Regions from separate parts of the Microbispora sp. NBC_01389 genome, predicted to be linked through region 2. Evidence: riboswitches for the same ligand, from Rfam matches in the RefSeq annotation. Region 2 holds a riboswitch; each other region holds the start of a gene.
What was found. A riboswitch is a leader RNA that binds a small molecule or an ion and turns the genes downstream of it on or off. The one in region 2 is predicted to bind cyclic di-AMP.

Region 1 (4,470 bases), 3.0 Mb from region 2:
CCGACGAACAGCGCGCCGTCGGTGCGCTCGCGCAGGTCGCGGTCGTCGCGGAAGGCCGACTCCGCGCCGAACGCTCCCAGGCTCTCCCCGAACACCAGCAGCCGGGGCCGGTGACCGGCGGGCAGCCGCGACCACCGGGCGTACACCTGGCCGAACAGCTCGCGCCCCGCCGCCGTGACGCGCTCGCGGTCCACCAGGAACGACAGCCAGCTCGGCAGGTAGGAGTACTGCATCGAGACGAGCGCGGAGTCCCCGCCGTACATGAACTCCAGCGCGGCGGCCGCCTGGGGATCCACCCAGCCCGTGCCGGTCGTCGTGATCACGCACAGCACCGCCCGGTGGAACGCGCCGGTCCGGTCCAGTTCCCGTACGGCGAGGGCGGCCCGCTCGCGGGCGGTCGCCGCCGAGTCGAGCCCCGCGTAGACCCGGACCGGCGGGAGCGCGGGCCGCCCGGTGAAACCGCTCAGCTCCCCGACGGCGGGGGCGCCGGCGACGAACGCCCGGCCCTCCAGGCCGAGCGACGCGAAGGAGACCAGAGAGGAGGGGCCGCCCGAGACGGCGGCGGACCGGGGCGGCGAGGTGCCGGGGGCGGTCTCGCTGTTGATCGCCGCGAAGCTGTTGTCGGCCCCTCTGAGCAGGGCCTCCGTGAGGATCCCGTCGGTCAGCAGGACGGCCAGCACGCCCACGCCGAGCCCCGCGGCCAGCCGCGCCGCCGCGGCGGGGATCCATCGCCCGAGCACGCCTCCGAGCGCCCGGGCCGCGACGCGCAGCGCGCGGGCGGCGGCCAGCAGGAGCAGGAAGACCGCCGCCGCGACGAACGGCACGCCGAGATAGCCGAGCCGTTCCGGCGGGCGCAGCCCCATCAGCGGGTAGATGGCCCGCTGGGCGCGTACGCCGAGGACCAGCGACGCGGCGCCCAGCCCGCAGCCGAACGTCGCGACCAGGCGGCGCACCCGCCGCCGTCCCGTACGGCGCCATTTCTCGCGCCATTTCTCGCAACGTCCCTCGCAACGTCCCTCGCGCCGTCCCTCGCGCCATTTCTCGCGCCGGGTCCCGGGACACCACCGGGCGGCCGTGGCGGCGCTCCGGCGGGCCAGGGCGCCTGCGGTCACCCCGGCGAGGTATCCGGTCGCGGTCAGCACCCCCGCGATGATCCCCTGCAGCGGCCAGGAGCGGGGCAGCAGCGACGGCGTGAGGGACAGGCAGAAGAAGATCGCGGCGAACAGGATCCCGGCCGTGTCCAGGGCCGTGTCCAGCGCTCCGCCGAGCCGCACCCGCCCTTCCCGCATCAGGCCCCCGATTCGCCGCCTGTTCACCGATCTCGCGGAGCGGGCAGGCTGTCAAGTCACCGGCAGGTCACCGCCCCGCACCCCGCGTCGTCCTCGCGTCGTCCCCGCGCCGCCGTCTCACCCCCAGTGGTCGCCCCAGCCCCACAGGTTGGGGCCGAGCGCCGTGGCGGGGTCGTCGTGGTACACGCCGAACCTGCCGCGGAAGAACAGCATCGGCCGCTGCTCCGGGTGGACGGGTTCGAGTTCGCGGACCAGGCCGATCACCACGTCGTGATCTCCGGCCACGTGCACCTCCCGCACCTCGCCGTGGACGCGCAGCAGCACGTCACGCAGGGCGGGCGTGCCCCGGTGGGACAGGTCCCAGGCGAGCCCGGCGAACTTGTCGCCGTTGCTCGATCCGAACCTGGCGCACACGTCGACCTGCTCCTCGCCGAGGACGTTGACGCAGAAGCGGCCGGACCTCCTGATCCGCGGCCAGGCGCGGCCCCTGTGGTCGGCGCAGAAGAGCACGAGCGGCGGATCGAGGGACACCGACGCGAACGACTGGCAGGCGAACCCCACCGGCTCTCCGTCGTCCAGACCCGTGACCACGGTCACGCCGGTCGCGAACGTGCCGAGCGCGCGCCGGAACTCCGCGGGCGACGGCGGCGGCACGTCGCCGGAGCCGGGGTCGCCGAGGTCGGGGCCGGCGGAAGCTGCGGTCATGGGTCCACCTCTCGCGTGACTCAGCGCTCAGGTCAGTCACGAACTTACAAACCTCCTCGGCGCCGCTTCGCACGGGATCCCGTCCAGCGGGCCGCCCGTGCGACGAGTCCGCCCAGGTAAAAACATGTTTTGTCAGGTTTACACCATTGTTGAGCTGTATGTACCTTTGGGTGTCACGGCATGCGTGCCGGTGACCTCCGTGTCGCCTCCCTTGCCGTGTCGTTGCCCGGACCGTGCGCTCACCAGGGCGTGCGGCCGCCGAGTCCGCGTTCCGCGGAGCCGGGGACCCACTTTTCGGGGTGAATCGCCGCGCAGCCCCCCAGATGCGCTCGTAGGGCACTTCCTGCCCGAACCCGTCAGCTAACCCGGTAGGCGGCATGGAAGCAAGGAGCTCAACCCGCGTCATGCCCACCCTCAGGTTCTCTCTCGCCGGGCGGCCCTCCCGCCGCCTGCGCGCCGCCCTCGCCGCGGCGACACTCGCGGTCTCGGCCGGCACGGCCACCATCACCGCCGCCACGCTCGCCGCCACCGCGGCCGCGCCCGCTCCCGCCTACGCGAACCCGCACACGTACGGCCAGGACGTCTCCGGCTATGAGGCCGACCACGACTGGATCAACAGCCGGGCGCAGTTCGGCTTCATCAAGGCCACCGAAGGAACGGACTGGGTCGACTCGTCCTTCCCCCGGCACTGGCGCGAGCTGGACAAGAAGGGGATCGTCCGCGGTGTCTACCACTACGGCCATCCCGCCAACGACCCGATCGCCGAGGCCGACCACTTCCTCCGGGTGGTGAACGCGCAGCCGGGCAAGCCGGGCGACATCCTCGTGCTCGACCTGGAGACCACCGACGGCCAGTCGGTGCCGCGCGTCAACGCCTGGGCCAGGAAGTGGCTGGAGTACGTGACCGCCAAGACCGGCGTCAGGCCGATGTTCTACAGCGGCTGGAACTTCGCCGACAAGTACGGCCAGGGCCTGGGCGACTATCCGCTGTGGGTGGCCCACTACAGCCGGAACCCGGGCGACATCAGCCCGCCGGCCGACTGGAAGACCTGGGCGATCCACCAGTACACCGACTCACCGATCGACCAGAATGTCTCCTCGCTCAGCCCGGTCGAGCTGCGCGCCCTCGGCCGTCCCTGAGGCCCGTTCCCGGGGCGGGCGCCACCCGCCCCGGGAAGGGCCCGCTCAGACCACTTCGGATTCAGACCCCTTCGGATTCAGGCCCCTTCGGATTCAGACCCCTTCGGATTCAGGCCCCTTCAGATTCAGACCACCGCGCCGGATCCGTCGCGCGCCACGGGCCGGCGACGGGGTGCGGCGGGCAGGGGCGGCGGCTGACCGGCGCGCCGCTCCAGCTCGATCGCGGCCGGCCCCGCCACGAACGACGACGACAGCGTGCCCACGACGATGCCGATCAGCAGGGCGATCGCGAAGTCGCGCAGCGAGTCGCCCCCGAACACCGCCAGCGCCGCCAGGATGAACAACGCGCCGAGTCCCGTGTTGACCGTACGCGGCACGGTCTGCAGGATCGCCGTGTTCACCACCCGCCCGAAGGGCGTCTTCCGCGACATCGGCCAGAGCTCGCGGACCCGGTCGAAGAGCACGACCTTGTCGTTGACCGAGTATCCGATGATCGTCAGCATCGCGGCCAGGAAGACGCCGTCGATCGGCTTGCCCAGCCAGGCGAACGCGCCGACGACGACGGCCGCGTCCACGAACAGCGCCGCCACGGCGGCGGCGCCGAACGTCCACCGGAACCGGAACGCCAGGTAGGCGAGCTGGGCCGCGAGCGCGACGCCGAGCGCGATGAGCGCGTTGCGGCGCAGTTCCGCGCCCAGGCTCGGCCCGACGAGCTCGTCGCGCTGCTTGACGACCTCCCCGACGCTCCGGTCCAGGGCCTCCTCGACGCGGACGACGTCGTCGGCGGTGATCTGCCCGGTCCGTACGGAGATCGCGTCGTCCGACCGCTGCACCACGGCGGTGGGGAAGCCGGCGTCCGCCACCGCCTGCCGTGCCGCGGCGACGTCGACCGGCCTGCTCGTGGCGAACTCCACGATCCGCCCGCCGGTGAACTCGACGCCGTAGTTCAGGCCGCGGGTGACCAGCCCCGCGCCCACCAGCACGAGCAGTCCGGCCGCGACGGCGAGCCAGCGCCGTCCCGCCCGCATCAGGTCGGGATCGCGCCGGGTCAGCCAGGTCCTGACCCGGCCGATCGAGCCGAGGCCCGAGACCCCCGGGCCGACCCTGCCGATCAGGGCCGAGGCGAGCACCCGGGTGATCAGCATGGCCGAGACCAGCGAGGCGAGCACGCCGATGGCCAGCGTCACGCCGAAGCCCTTCACCGGTCCCGAGGCCAGCCAGAACAGCAGCCCGGCGGCGAGCAGGGTGGTGATGTTGGAGTCGGCGATCGCGCTCCAGGCGTTCTTGAACCCTCGGTCGAGGGCCGCCCTGAGGCCCCGGCGGGGCGCCGCGCCGTA
Region 2 (4,470 bases):
CCCCTCCTCGCCGATCCCGCCCATGGACTGCTCGGCCATCTCGTATCCCGGCAGGTCGACCAGATAGACGAGGTCGGGCGCGACCCCCAGCGCCCGCAGGCGGCCCATGTCCACACCGGAGGACCCCGCCACCACGGACCCGCACGCGCTCAGGCAGGCGAGCCCGAGAGCCGCCACCGTGACCCATGCGCCCCTCATCCGATCAGTGTCCCAGCCGCGCGGCCGGAGCGCCTCACCATTGAGGAGAAGGGCGTTCGACCACCGCGCGAACCGCATCGTCGCTCCTTGACGGCCTGAAGGTGGCCCCATGATGCGGTGGAGGGCCGCGATGCGTCCCCGGGACGGTTCAGCGGGCGTCTCCTACGCGCCGCGGGGTTTCGCCCGGACGTGCATGCGTTCGCCCTGCGTGCCAAACAGGCTGAGGATCTCCACCGGCGCCTCGCCGGTGCTGCCGAACCAGTGCGGCAGCCGGGTGTCGAACTCCGCGGCCTCCCCCGCCTTGAGCACGAGGTCGTGTTCGGCGAGGACCAGTCGCAGCCTCCCGTTGAGCACGTAAAGCCACTCGTAGCCCTCGTGCGTACGCGGCTCGGGCTCACAGCGGTCCACCGAGATGATCATCTTGTACGCCTGCGGCCCGCCGGGGTGCTGGGTCAGGGGCACGATCGTGGAGTCCCAGCGGGTGATGGGCTTCAACCGCACCCGGGGGTCGCCGACCGGCGGCGCCCCGACGAGTTCGTCGAGCGGCACCTGGTAGGCCCGCGCCAGCGGCAGCAACAGCTCCAGCGTGGGCTTGCGTTCGCCGGACTCCAGGCGCGACAGGGTGCTGACCGAGATGCCGGTGGACTCCGCGAGCCGACTCAGCGTGCTGCCGTTCTGCCTGCGCAGGGCCCGCAGCCGCGCGCCCACGGAGGCCAGGACCGCGGCGTCGTCGTTTGCCATACCGGCAATGCTACTTGTCGAATCCGCACAGAGGCTCGCGCCAGCGGCGAGGCACTGGACCGGGTCCGCGTGGCGGAGCGTCCGGCTGCCGGGCCGCGCCTCCGCCGTCGACGCGTACAAGACCGGCGTGGCCTGGGCGGCGGGCGTCAAGGGCGACCGGCCCTCGATCATGCGGTGGAACGGGAAGTCGTGGACCCTGGTCCCGGCGCCGGCCCTCACCCTTCCCGCGCCGGACGCCGTCGTGACCATCCAGGACATCGCGGTCGTGGGGTCGAAGAACGTGTGGGCCGTCGGCGGGGTCGGCTGGGAAGGCGCCGACGAGCAGGGTGACGACGTGAACTTCGGCCGCACCCTGGTGATGCACTGGAACGGCAGGTCGTGGACCGTCTCCGTCGGCGCCGCCGACGCCCAGCCGTACACCGGGGTCGAGCCGGACGGCAGGGGCGGCGTGTGGGTCCTGCAGGGGCACTGGAACCCCACTCTGTGGCAGGTCACGGGCTCGACGTGGCGACAAGCCCGGCTCGTCCGGAAGCCCGGCACCGGCGCCGTCGTGTTCTCCGTCGCCCGCAGGCCGGGAACGACGACGATGTGGGGCGCGGGCTTCACCGTGCCGCAGGGTGACCCCGACGACCCCTCGGCGAACGGCACGTTCTGGCGCACGCAGTGACCCGCTGAGGTCACCGGGGAGCGGTGCCGTCCCCTGTGGGGTGCCGCTTCCCGGGTCCCGTCGCGAAGGTTCCGCATCTCACGCTGCTCCGGCCCATGCCCGGAAGGGTGTGACGCGCGTCACTTTCGGCAACCCCGGAAACCACTCTGACCTGCGACTTCTCGTTTTATGATCCCTTTATGCGCTCATAATCCCATTTGCACCCTTTGCGGCAATATGGCGTTACTTGGTAGTTTCCTTGCCCAACGAACCCGGCAGTCCGTGTTCGGAAAGAGCATCCACTGTCACCGGCGCCATGTCCTCTCCCGCCCCCCTGGGCGCCGGTGACGCCGAATCCGTGCAGCAAGGAGGCCCGGAGCCGGGGAACCAATCGACCTTCGACCCGAAGGTCCGGGGTGAATCGGCGCGTCAGCGCTGTAGGGCGACTTCCCTGCCCGAATCCGTCAGCTAACCCGGTAGGCGCAAGCGGAAGACCGTAGGAGAGATCCCCTGTTCGCCAACCCCACCACCCTGCTTCGCGCTGCCTGCGTCACCCTGAGTAGCGCAGCGCTCACCGTCTCCCTGGGAGGCTTCGGCGCACTGCCCGCCGGCGCCGTCACGGGGACCGTGCCGGCCCCGCCCCCGGACTCGACGGCCATCCCGCCGGAGCCCCCCGTAACGGCGTTCACCCCGTACGCCGGAGAGACCGCCGCGGCCACCACGGCCACCACGGCGGAGGCCTCCGTGAACACGAAACTCACCAAGGCCGCTCTCCAGCAGGAGAAGGCCGAGCACGCCATCGAGGTGGCCAGAAAGCACCTCGGCGATCCCTACGTGTGGGGCGCCACGGGCCCACGCGCGTTCGACTGCTCCGGGCTGGTCCAGTTCGCCTGGCGCAAGGCCGGCGTCAAGATCCCGCGTACGACGTGGTCCATGCTCAGCGCCGTCAGGAAGAAGGTCTCCCTGGCGAGTCTCAAGCCGGGTGACCTCATCTTCACCAGTGGCGGCGGCCACGTGGGCATGTACATAGGGCACAAGAAAGTGATCAACGCTCCGCACTCCGGCGCGGTGGTCCGGGTCGACCGCCTCAAGGGCTACTGGCGGAGCAACTTCGTCACCGCCGTACGCCCCGGAGCGTGACCCCGGCGTCGCGGACGACACCCCCGGCGGAGATGTCCGGTCACATGTGACGGCGTCTCCGCCGGAGGGCGGCCCTGCCGGCGACACGCCGCCCGCCGCCGCGAATCCGGCTTGCCGAAAGCGTGCAGGGATGCGGAAGGATTGGGTCATGGATCGCCAGCTGATCAGCCATCTCGCTCATCGGGACCACCCCATCGCCGCACCGGTCTCCGGCGCCAACGTGACCCGGCTGCTGCGCCGGGCGCGGCTGGCCGAGGGGGCGCGGATCCTCGATCTCGGCTGCGGCGAGGGCGCCTGGACGCTGCGCGCGCTGGCCCTCTACCAGGACGCGACCGCCGACGGCGTGGACATCGACGCGCACGGGCTCAAGGCGGCGGAGCACGCGGCCGAGGTCCAGGGCGTCTGGGAGCGCATCCGGTTCCACGAGCGACCGGCCGCCGGCTTCCCGGTCGCCGAGCAGTACGACCTGGTGCTCTGCGTCGGGGCCACGCACGCCTTCGGCGGGCTCGGCCCGACCGTCGAGCACGTCCGCCGCTATCTGCGGCCGAACGGGCTGGCGCTGGTCGGCGAGGGGTTCTGGGAGCGCGAGCCGACCGAGGAGGCCCTCACCCGGCTGGGCGCCACGAAGTCGGAGTTCCTCGACCTGCCCGGCACCGTCGCCGCCGCCGAGGCCGCCGGTTTCGACGTGGTGTACGGGTACACCAGCGACCTGGCCGAATGGGACGAGTACGAGTGGTCCTGGACCGGCACGCTGCTGCGCTGGGCCAACGAGCATCCCGGCCCGGACGCCGACGACGCTCGCGCGGCGGCGCTGGAGCACCGCGACATGTGGCTGCGCGGTTATCGGGGCGTCCTGGGGTTCGTCACGCTCCTCCTCCAGCGGAGGAACTGACCCGATCGCCCCGGGGTCCCTACAGCTGACGCAGCACCTCCATGGCGTCCTTCTCCACGCGCGAGAGATCGTGGAGGATGACGCCGGCCTGCTCCAGGTGTCCCGCGTCACCGCTCTCCCCCGCCTTCTCGATCAAGGTGGACACCCCCGTCCACAGACCGGCGGCCTCGGCGTACAGCCGATGTCCGGCGCGGAGGCGGCCGTCGCCGATCAGTGCGGCGCACTCGTCGAGGAAGTCACGTTGAACTCCTCCCCGGCCTGAAGGCCGGAGATTCTCCCGTCGCGTCGCGGTCAAGCGGCGTGCGGGGGTTGACGCTTCGCGGACCGGGCAGCCCCGAGGTCTCCACGTCCTGACACCGCGGTTCCTGCGGCGTTGCGTATGTTGATCGCGGCGTTGGTGTCGGCGTGCCCGGCCCACCCGCACGCGGGATTCACGCACGAGTACCGGGTGCCGTCCCTGGAAGCCGAGTCACGGTGCCCGCACCGGTGACAGGTCTGCGACGTGCCCGGGGCGGGCACCTTCACCATCAGGCCGCCGCGATCACGGGTTTTGTACTCCAGCAGGGTGACGGTCCGGCCCCACGCCTGCCCGGTGATGGCGCGGTTCAGCCCGGCCTTCTGCCGCACGTTCCGGCCGGGTTGGTCGATCGTGCCGCTGGCGGAGCGGACCATGTTCGTGATCGTCAGGTCTTCCACCACGACCACGCCGAAGGTGCGCGCGAGTTCGGTGGTGGTCTGGTGCTGCCAGTCGACGGCTCGGCGCTTGGCTGTCGCGCGGAGCCGGGCGATCCGGTCGTAGGTGCGGGCCAGCCGTTTGGACGTGGGCCGGCCGGGAGTGCGAGTGCGGCGCTGC
Region 3 (4,470 bases), 980 kb from region 2:
GCGTTGAGGATCGCGTAGGGGACCCCGATGACGAAACCGTCGATCAGCCGGGCGAGGAGGCGCTGCCACCACTCCGCAAGCGGGGCCGGCGCGCCGGGCGGGATCGCCCCCTGCGGCGCGTACGACTGCCCGTAGGCGGGCTGGCCGTACCCCGGCGCGGCCTGCCCACCGCCATAGCCGGGCTGGCCGTACTGCTGCTGACCATAGCCCTGCTGGTCATAACCCTGCTGCCCGTAACCGGGCTGGCCGTAGCCAGGCTGGCCGTGGCCCTGCTGCTCGTAGCCCTGCTGACCGTAGGCCTGCGAGCCGGACGCCTGTGGGCCGGTCTGCTGCCCGTACTGCTGGTAGCCCCCCTGGGACGGCTGACCGTAGCCGCCCGTCGGCTGACCCTGCTGACCGCCGTAGCCCTGCTGCTCGTAGCCCTGCTGCTCGTAGCCCTGCTGCTCGTAGCCTTGCTGACCGTAAGCCTGCGGGCCGGCCTGCTGGCCGTAGCCCTGCTGCGGCGCCTGCTGACCGTGCTGCTGACCGTAACCCTGCGGGCCGGTCTCCTGGCCGTAGCCCTGCTGCTGGCCATACCCGCCCTGCGACGGCTGACCGTACTGCTGCTGGCCATAGCCACCCTGCGAGGGCTGGCCATAGCCCTGCTGCTGACCGTAGCCCTGCTGCGGCGCCTGCTGACCATGCTGCTGGCCGTAACCCTGCGGGCCGGTCTCCTGGCCGTAGCCCTGCTGCTGGCCGTACCCGCCCTGCGACGGCTGACCGTACTGCTGCTGACCGTAGCCCTGCTGCGGCGCCTGCTGACCATGCTGCTGGCCATAGCCCTGCTGCTGACCGTAGCCGCCCTGGGCGGGGTCCTGGCCGGGCGTCTGTTGCGGACCCGTCTGCTGTGCCCGATAGCCGACGACCGTGGCCTCGGGGTCGTAGTCCTGGGAAGGTCTGTCCGTGTTGTACCCGTGGTTCGAGGGCGGCGGTGGCGTCCCGTCCGACTCGTCCTGGGGGTACGGCGGCTGTCCGGTGCCCACCGTGTCACCTCGTTTCGAAGACGCATGCGCCGCATCTCAGTAGCACACGCTGATATCGCTAAAAGTAGCGACACGCGTATCAACAGTCACCTTTGCAGTGGCTGACCACCAGCGTCAAGATCAGCCACCAATGTCGGCATTATGACTCAATGGCGATCGAGATGCAGCAGCATTCGCGTGTTTCCCAGCGTGTTCGGCTTGACGTGCTCCAGGTCGAGGAACTCGGCGACGCCCTCGTCGTACGACGCGAGGAGTTCCGCGTACACCTCGGGAGACACGGGAGTGCCCTGAATCTCGGCGAAACCATGGCGGGCGAAGAACTTCACGGCGAACGTGAGACAGAAGACCCTGCGCACGCCGAGGCCGCGCGCGGCGTCGATGAGCTCGGCGACGATCCGGTGGCCGACGCCTCCTCCGCGCGCCGCCGGATCCACCGCGACCGTCCTGATCTCGGCCAGGTCCTCCCAGAGCACGTGCAACGCGCCGCAGCCGACGACCTCCCCGTCGATCTCCGCGACCCAGAACTCCTGGACGTCCTCGTACAGCGTGACCGTGCTCTTCTTCAGCAGGCGCGGCCCGACGCCCGAGTACGCGTCGACGAGGCGGCGGATCTCCCTGACGTCCGGGGTCCTGGCCCGGCGCACCACCACGCCCCGGGCGCCGGATCCGCTCGGTGTCTGCGCGGCGACCTGCTCCATGAACGGCCAGCCTAGTGCCCCTCCCGCCGCCTTCGGCCCCCGCGCGTGGCCCGGGGATCGACGAGGGCAGGCTCCGATTTACGGTCAATCCCAAACGGTCCGTCCGACATCACGCCTGACGGTCTGTAGCCACCGGGATACGGATCGGCGCCGGCTCGGCCGCCGGAACGCACGTTCGGCTCCGCATCGATTTTCCCTCTGTCCGACCAGCACCTCAGACGGCCACAAAGCACCACAAACCCAGGTAGACCCACCCGTATCGCTGATCAACTCGTGACCCGGCCGTGATCATTTGGTTGTCAAACGTAGACGGGTTTGCGAGTTCTGGTTGAGCAACAACTCAGGGTGCACTAATGTCCAGCGACGATGCCGATCGTCGTGAGCACTCTCGACGATCGGGCGCCGAATCCTCAAAGCGCCGGTGTCCGGACCCTGTCGGGCGCCGGGTGCGGAGAGGAGCCGGGGACCCAATCCACGGGATCAGGATCGGTTCAGGTTCGGATCGTCCAGGGGTGAATCCGCAAGGTAGGGCTGCTCCGGCCCGAACCCGTCAGCTAACCCGGCAGGCGCTCGGCAGTGCCCCGCCACACGGCCCGTCGCGACGACGCCGGCCGGTGCGGGAGCACCTATGGGAGAGGAGCTCGGTTGCGCATGCGTGGAGGACGGCAGGCGGGCAGGCACGCCCGTCGCCGACGGCCCGGAGCCGGCCCGGCCGGTCCGGGTGCCATCCGGCGGTTCACCCTCGTCGGAGTCGCGCTCGCCGCGGTCACATTCGGCGCTCCGGTGGTCCGCGCGACCGCCGACCCGAAGCCGAGCCTCAAGGAGCTCGCCGCGGAGGTGGAGAACCTCTACAGCGAAATCGAGACCCTCACCGAGCAGTACAACGGCGAGCGCGTACGCCTGAAGGCGGCCGAGCGGTCCGCCGATCTCGCCAAGAAGAACCTCGCCAAGAGCGAGGCCGAGCTGGCCACCCGCCGGCAGAAGGCGAGCGCCCTCGCCCAGCACTCCTACATGACCAACGGGCTCGGCAACGCCCTGGTGCTCGTCAAGTCCACCGATCCGCGGCAGTACCTCGACCAGGCCTCCACGACGTACGCGCTGGAGTTACAGCAGAGCCAGGAGGTCGCCGAGGTCAGCAAGGCGATGGACGCCGCCGCCCGGGCCAAGTCCAGCGCCGCCGCCCGCCAGAGCGAGGTCAGGAAGCTGCTGAACGCCCTCGACACGCGGCGGGACACGATCACGAAGCTCATCACGAAGACCGAGAGCAGCCTCTACCGGCAGGTCTCGCGGGAGGTCGGCACCGAGACGCGCAGGCGGATGTCGTTCCCGATCGTGGGTGACGGCAAGGCCGCCCAGGCGGCGCGCTGGGCCCTCGCGCAGCAGCTCAAGCCGTACGTCTGGGGTGCGGAGGGACCGCGCTCGTTCGACTGCTCTGGCCTGGTCATGGCGGCCTACCAGTCCGTCGGCATCAGCCTGCCCCACTACACAGGCGACCAGTGGACGGCCGGCACCCACATCTCCTCCACGGCGCAGCTCCGCCCCGGCGACCTCGTGTTCTTCTACTCCGACCTGCACCACGTGGGCCTCTACATCGGCGGCGGCTACATGGTCCACGCGCCGCGCACCGGTGACGTCATCCACATCGCCAAGATCGCCGGACGCCCGTTCGCGGGCGGGGTGCGCGTCGCCGACTGATCACCCCGCACGATCCCACCCGCGCGATCCCACCCCGCGCGATCACCGTACTCCGGCCGCGCCCGCGGGCGCGGCCGGACGAGTTCGGAACGTGCTCAGATGAGACGGCGGCGGGCGGCCCAGGCGACCGCCTCGATCGCGGTCGCCACGCCGATCCGGTCGCAGATGCAGCGCAGTCGCCGCCGCACCGTACGGCCGCTGACGTCAAGGCTGCGGCCCACCCGGTCGGCGGTCACACCCTTCGCCAGCTCGGCGAGCAGCAGTAGATCCTCCTCGGTGAGACCGGCACGCTCAAGGTCCGTGGCGAGGTCCTCACCACGGTAGACGACCTCCGGATAACCCATCGTCCGCCCTCCCCCACGACGATGATTCGTCGGCCCACCCTCCAGGGACGGTAAACGCCTTTGCCGAAGGCCGTCAAGGTGCGGCGGCGGGCCGCCGGTCATCCGCCTCCCTGGCGGCCTCCACGTCCTCCACGTGGAACACAGCGGGCAGGGCGGTCAGGCCGTGCGACCCGGGTCGAGCAGCTCGCGGATCCGGTCGCGGCCCACCGCCAGCAGCAGCGTGGGCAGGCGCGGGCCGGTGTCACGGCCGACGAGCAGCCGGTAGAGCAGGGCGAAGAACGCGCGCTGGGCGGCCTTCAGCTCCGGCGTCGCCGCCTTGGCGTCCATCTCCAGCCCGGCCAGCACCTTCGGCACGCCGTACACGAGCGTCGTCAGGCCGTCGAGCGACCAGTGGTCGTCAAGACCGTCGAGCAGCAGGCGCAGCGACTCCCGCTCCCCCTCGCCGAGCGTGTCGAGAAGCTCCTTGTCGGGCGTCTCGCGCACCTGCGTGCGGTCCTCGGGAGGCAGGTAGGTGTTCACCCAGTGCCGGGCGCGGTCGAGCCGCGGCCGCAGCTCGTCCAGCCCGCCGATCTCCGGGTCGAAGGCGCGCAGGATGCGCAGCGTCTGCTCCTCGTGGCCGGTCGCGATGTCGACCACCGACGCGAGCGTCCGGTACGGCAGCCGGCGCGGCGTCTCGGGCAGCGGCGCGGACGCCGTGCTGGACGCCCGGCG
Region 4 (4,470 bases), 2.5 Mb from region 2:
GACGGGAGTGGTGGATGCTGGCCCAGCAGCGGCAGCAGGCGATCCTGGAGAGGGTGCGCAGGTCAGGCGGGGTGCGGGTGGCGCAACTCGTGCGTGAGCTCGGGGTGTCGGACATGACGATCCGCCGCGACCTGGAGGTCCTGGCGGAGCGCGGCCTGATCGTCAAGGTGCACGGCGGGGCCACCGCCACCGGCGCCGGCTCCACCGAGGAGCCGGGCTTCGCGGCCAAGTCGATGCGGCAGCAGGCCGAGAAGGAGGCCGTCGCCCGCCGCGCGGCCCCGCTCGTGCCGCCGGGAAGCTCCGTCGCGCTCTCGGCCGGCACGACGACCTGGACGCTGGCCCACCACCTGGTGGACGTACCCGAGCTGACCGTGATCACCAACTCCGTCCAGGTGGCCGACGTCTTCCACCGGGCGGGACGCCCCGACCAGACCGTGGTGCTCGTGGGTGGCGTGCGGACGCCGTCCGACGCGCTGGTCGGCCCGGTCGCGGTCGCGGCCGTCCGCTCCCTGAACGTCGACACCCTCATGCTCGGCGTGCACGGCATGAGCGTCCGGGCCGGTTTCACCACTCCCAACCTGCTGGAGGCGGAGACCGACCGTGCCCTGATCGCGGCCTCCCAGCGGCTCGTCGTCCTGGCCGACCACACCAAGTGGGGGACGATCGGCATCAGCACGATCGCGGCCCTCGGCGAGGCCGACGTGGTCGTGAGCGACGCGGGCCTGCCCGAGGAGGCCCGCGCCGTGCTGTCGGAGCAGGCCGGCGAGCTTCTCCTCGCCGATCCCTCCGGCGAGGCGCCCCTGGAGACCGCCTCCCTGTGACGCTCCCGACGACACTCCCGACGACACCGCCGGACACCGCCGTGACGCCGCCGTGACCCCGCGAAAGAGCACCGTGAAGCTGGAGATCGCACCGTGAAGCGCACCATCGCCCATCTGGCCGACGGCCGGGAGCTGATCTATTTCGACCGCCGCGACGACGCCGACCACGGCGCCGCCGACCCCCGGGATCTGCCCGCGCGCCCTCTCGCGTCCGAGTTGCGTCACGACCCGCTCATGGACGAGTGGGTGGCCGTCGCCCGGCACCGCCAGACCCGCACCCACCTGCCGTCCGCCCGGGAGTGCCCGCTCTGCCCCGGGCATCCCGGCTCGGAGATCCCCTCGCCGTACGAGGTGGCGGTGTTTGAGAACCGCTTCCCCTCGTTCAGCTTCAACACCGGCGCGTACGAGCAGGTGGGCGGGCTGAGCGAGGTGCGGCCGGGGATCGGGCGCTGCGAGGTCGTCTGCTTCACCTCCGACCACGACGCCTCCTTCAGCTCGCTCGGCGACGAGCAGGCCGCGCTGGTCGTCGAGGCGTGGGCCGACCGCACGGCCGAACTGTCCGCGCTGCCCGGCGTGGAGCAGGTCTTCTGCTTCGAGAACCGCGGCGCCGAGATCGGCATCACGCTGCCGCACCCGCACGGGCAGATCTACGCCTATCCGTACGTCACGCCGCGGACCCGGCAGATGCTGGACACCGCCGCCCGGCACCGGGGCGGCAACCTGTTCGCGGACGTCCTCGCGGCCGAGCGGAGCGGCCCCCGCGTGGTCGCCGCCAACGAGCACTGGACGGCCTTCGTCCCGGCCGCCGCCCGGTATCCGTTCGAGGTGCACCTCTATCCGCACCGCCGGGTCCCGGACATCCCGGCGCTGTCGCAGGAGGAGCGGGCCGCCTTCGCGCCGCTGTACATCGACGTGCTGCGCCGCCTCGACGGGCTGTTCGGCGTCGTCATGCCGTACGTCGCGGCCTGGCACCAGGCGCCGGTCACCTACCGGCGGGATCTGGCCCACCTCCACCTCCAGCTCTTCACGATCCGGCGGGCGGCAGACAAGCTGAAGTATCTCGCCGGATCGGAGTCGGCGATGGGGGCCTTCGTCAACGACGTGCTCCCGGAGGAGGCCGCTCGCATGTTGCGCGAAGCTATAACGGAATGATCTCTGTACGGTTGCGACTTGGGGTGGCAGTCACCATTTCTTTACCACTAGTATCCCTGGCACCACCGGTCACAGCCGGTGCCGCCTAATCCCGGGCGCCTCGCCCGGGAGCCGGGGACCCATCACGCCTCTGGGGTAAAGGCACGTCGCTGCCCGGGCTCCTCCAGCCCGCACCCGTCAGCTAACCCGGCCGGCAGATGGAGAGGAGTGGGCTCTGCCCCGCGCGTTCCCCCTGGCCGCCGGCGTGCTCACCGCCGCGGCCCTCGTCCTCGGCACGGCCGCCGCGGGCGCCGCCGCCCCCAAACCGACGGAGAAGCAGCTCAAGAAGCAGCTCGCCGGCCTGCAGAAGAAGGTCGACCGGCTCATCGCCGACTACAACGCCAAGCGGGTCGCGCTCGCCAAGGCGCGGGACGACGAGGCGGCGGCACGCGCCCGCGTGAGCAGGGCGGAGGCCGACTACACGGCGACCCTCGACGAGGTCCGGGAGTTCGTCGGGCTGCGCTACCAGACCGACAGCGTGCGCGTCCTGCCCAACCTGACCGTCTCCGCGGTGGCCTACCAGCTCAAGGAGGAACAGGCCGCGAGACTCGCGCGCGTCGACGAGGTCCGCGCCGAGCGGCAGAAGGCCGCCGCGGCGGCGAAGGCGCTCACCGCGTCGCTGAAGTCGCAGGCCGCGGACGTCGCCGACCGGCGCCGGGAGGCCGAGAAGCTCATCGACGACATCAAGGACAAGATCGACCGCCTGGTCCCGATCGCCCCAGGCCGGAGGGCGGGCGGCTCGTGGACGCCCGAGCTGCCGGCCGGAGCCGACAACATCACGCCCCGGATGCGACTCATGCGGTCCGAGGTGGAGAGCCACTTCGACCTGGGCTTCCCGGTCGGCTGTTACCGGGCCGAGAACAGCGGCGAGCACCCCCTCGGCCGCGCCTGCGACTTCATGATGAGCTCGGGCGGCTCCATGCCCTCGGCGCAGATGAAGGCGCTCGGCGACAGCCTGGCCGCCTGGGCCATCAAGAACGGCCCGAAGCTCGGCGTGATGTACGTGATCTGGCAGCAGCGCATCTACAACCTCGGTCATCCGGGCTGGCGCCCGATGTCCGACCGCGGCGGCGTCACCGCCAACCACTACGACCACGTCCACATCTCGATGTACTGAGGGCAGGGCCGGCCGCCTCGCCGAGGGAGGCGGCCGGCCCGTTCCGCGTCAGGCCGGGATCTGCTTCTCGTTCCAGGTGTATTGAACTCCTCCCCGGCCTGAAGGCCGGAGATTCTCCCGTCGCGTCGCGGTCAAGCGGCGCGCGGGGGTTGACGCTTCGCGGACCGGGCAGCCCCGAGGTCTCCACGTCCTGACACCGCGGTTCCTGCGGCGTTGCGTATGTTGATCGCGGCGTTGGTGTCGGCGTGCCCGGCCCACCCGCACGCGAGATTCACGCACGAGAACCGGGTGCCGTCCCGGGCCGCCGGGTCGCGGTGGCCGCATTGGTGGCAGGTCTGCGACGTTCCCGGGGCGGGGACCTTCACCACCAGCCCGCCGCGATCACGGGTCTTGTACTCCAGCAGGGTGACCGTCCGGCCCCACGCCTGCCCGGCGATGGCGCTCCCGCCTTCTGCCGCACGTTCCGGCCGGGGCGTTTGATCGTGCCCGTGGCAGTGCGGACCATGTTCGTGATCGTCAGGTCTTCCACCACGACCACGCCGAAGGCGCGGGCGAGTTCGGTGGTGGTCTGGTGCTGCCAGTCGACGGCTCGGCGCTTGGCTGTCGCGCGGAGCCGGGCGATCCGGTCGTAGGTGCGGGCCAGCCGTCTGGACGTGGGCCGGCCGGGAACGCGAGTGCGGCGCTGCCGGGCGGACGTCTTCTCCAGCCGGCGCAGGCGTTCCTTCTCACCGCCGCGCAACCAGGGCCCGTGCTCGCGCATGGTGCCGTCCGACAACGCCAGGGCGACGGTGACCCCCCGGTCGAGCTCGTGCAGCAGATTCCACAGCGCGCGGGCGGTGTGCGCCTGACCGTCCAGCACCGCCACCTGGGCCGTGCTCAGGTCGAGTCGCGCCACATGCGCACGCGCCTGCCTGGCCACCTCCACACCCGGATCGTACCCCCGGGTTTATGTCATCGTGATGGAATCCACACCCTGAGTGACCCCGATGTACGCATCGAACGCCATGGTGTCCACACCCTCCACGCCCACGTGGTGTGCGTGACGAAGTACCGGCGTGGGGCCCTCACCGGCCCGATGCCGACCCGATGCCGACCCGATGCGAGGAACTCATGCGCGAGATCGGCGCCGACTTCGAGGTCGAACGTCGGGAGTTCAACGGCGAACTCGACCACGTCCACCCACTGATCCACCACCCGCCGAAGGTCGCCCTGTCCACGCTCGTCAACCCACTGAAGGGCGTCTCGGCGCGGATACTCCGCAAGGAACACAGCGCGCATGTCCGCAAGTACCTGAGGGGTGGACACTTCTGGTCCGAAGTCCTACTTCGCCGGCTCAGTCGG

Region 1: another riboswitch for cyclic di-AMP. It lies ahead of OG344_RS24370 (glycoside hydrolase family 25 protein); the one in region 2 lies ahead of OG344_RS11680 (C40 family peptidase).
Region 3: another riboswitch for cyclic di-AMP. It lies ahead of OG344_RS07130 (NlpC/P60 family protein); the one in region 2 lies ahead of OG344_RS11680 (C40 family peptidase).
Region 4: another riboswitch for cyclic di-AMP. It lies ahead of OG344_RS00240 (hypothetical protein); the one in region 2 lies ahead of OG344_RS11680 (C40 family peptidase).

What each region holds. Positions count from the first base shown of each region.
Region 1 is NZ_CP109552.1:5,545,736-5,550,205, forward strand. Features, by position in the region: gene OG344_RS24360 (alpha/beta hydrolase) at 1-1,289, opposite strand, end outside; gene OG344_RS24365 (flavin reductase family protein) at 1,407-1,994, opposite strand; cyclic di-AMP (ydaO/yuaA leader) riboswitch at 2,241-2,384, shown strand; gene OG344_RS24370 (glycoside hydrolase family 25 protein) at 2,399-3,133, shown strand; gene secD (protein translocase subunit SecD) at 3,259-4,470, opposite strand, start outside.
Region 2 is NZ_CP109552.1:2,581,189-2,585,658, reverse strand. Features, by position in the region: gene OG344_RS11695 (hypothetical protein) at 1-198, opposite strand, end outside; gene OG344_RS11690 (helix-turn-helix domain-containing protein) at 361-939, opposite strand; gene OG344_RS11685 (hypothetical protein) at 947-1,606, shown strand; cyclic di-AMP (ydaO/yuaA leader) riboswitch at 1,924-2,083, shown strand; gene OG344_RS11680 (C40 family peptidase) at 2,330-2,725, shown strand; gene OG344_RS11675 (SAM-dependent methyltransferase) at 2,874-3,617, shown strand; gene OG344_RS11670 (DUF4872 domain-containing protein) at 3,637-3,912, opposite strand; gene OG344_RS11665 (RNA-guided endonuclease InsQ/TnpB family protein) at 3,909-4,470, opposite strand, start outside.
Region 3 is NZ_CP109552.1:1,601,409-1,605,878, forward strand. Features, by position in the region: gene OG344_RS07120 (RDD family protein) at 1-1,022, opposite strand, end outside; gene OG344_RS07125 (amino-acid N-acetyltransferase) at 1,169-1,720, opposite strand; cyclic di-AMP (ydaO/yuaA leader) riboswitch at 2,151-2,304, shown strand; gene OG344_RS07130 (NlpC/P60 family protein) at 2,372-3,415, shown strand; gene OG344_RS07135 (LuxR C-terminal-related transcriptional regulator) at 3,511-3,759, opposite strand; gene lysS (lysine--tRNA ligase) at 3,916-4,470, opposite strand, start outside.
Region 4 is NZ_CP109552.1:35,220-39,689, forward strand. Features, by position in the region: gene OG344_RS00230 (DeoR/GlpR family DNA-binding transcription regulator) at 15-821, shown strand; gene galT (galactose-1-phosphate uridylyltransferase) at 915-1,973, shown strand; cyclic di-AMP (ydaO/yuaA leader) riboswitch at 2,047-2,183, shown strand; gene OG344_RS00240 (hypothetical protein) at 2,218-3,129, shown strand; gene OG344_RS00245 (zinc ribbon domain-containing protein) at 3,261-3,497, opposite strand; gene OG344_RS00250 (hypothetical protein) at 3,491-4,054, opposite strand; partial or broken gene tnpA (IS200/IS605 family transposase) at 4,103-4,470, shown strand, end outside.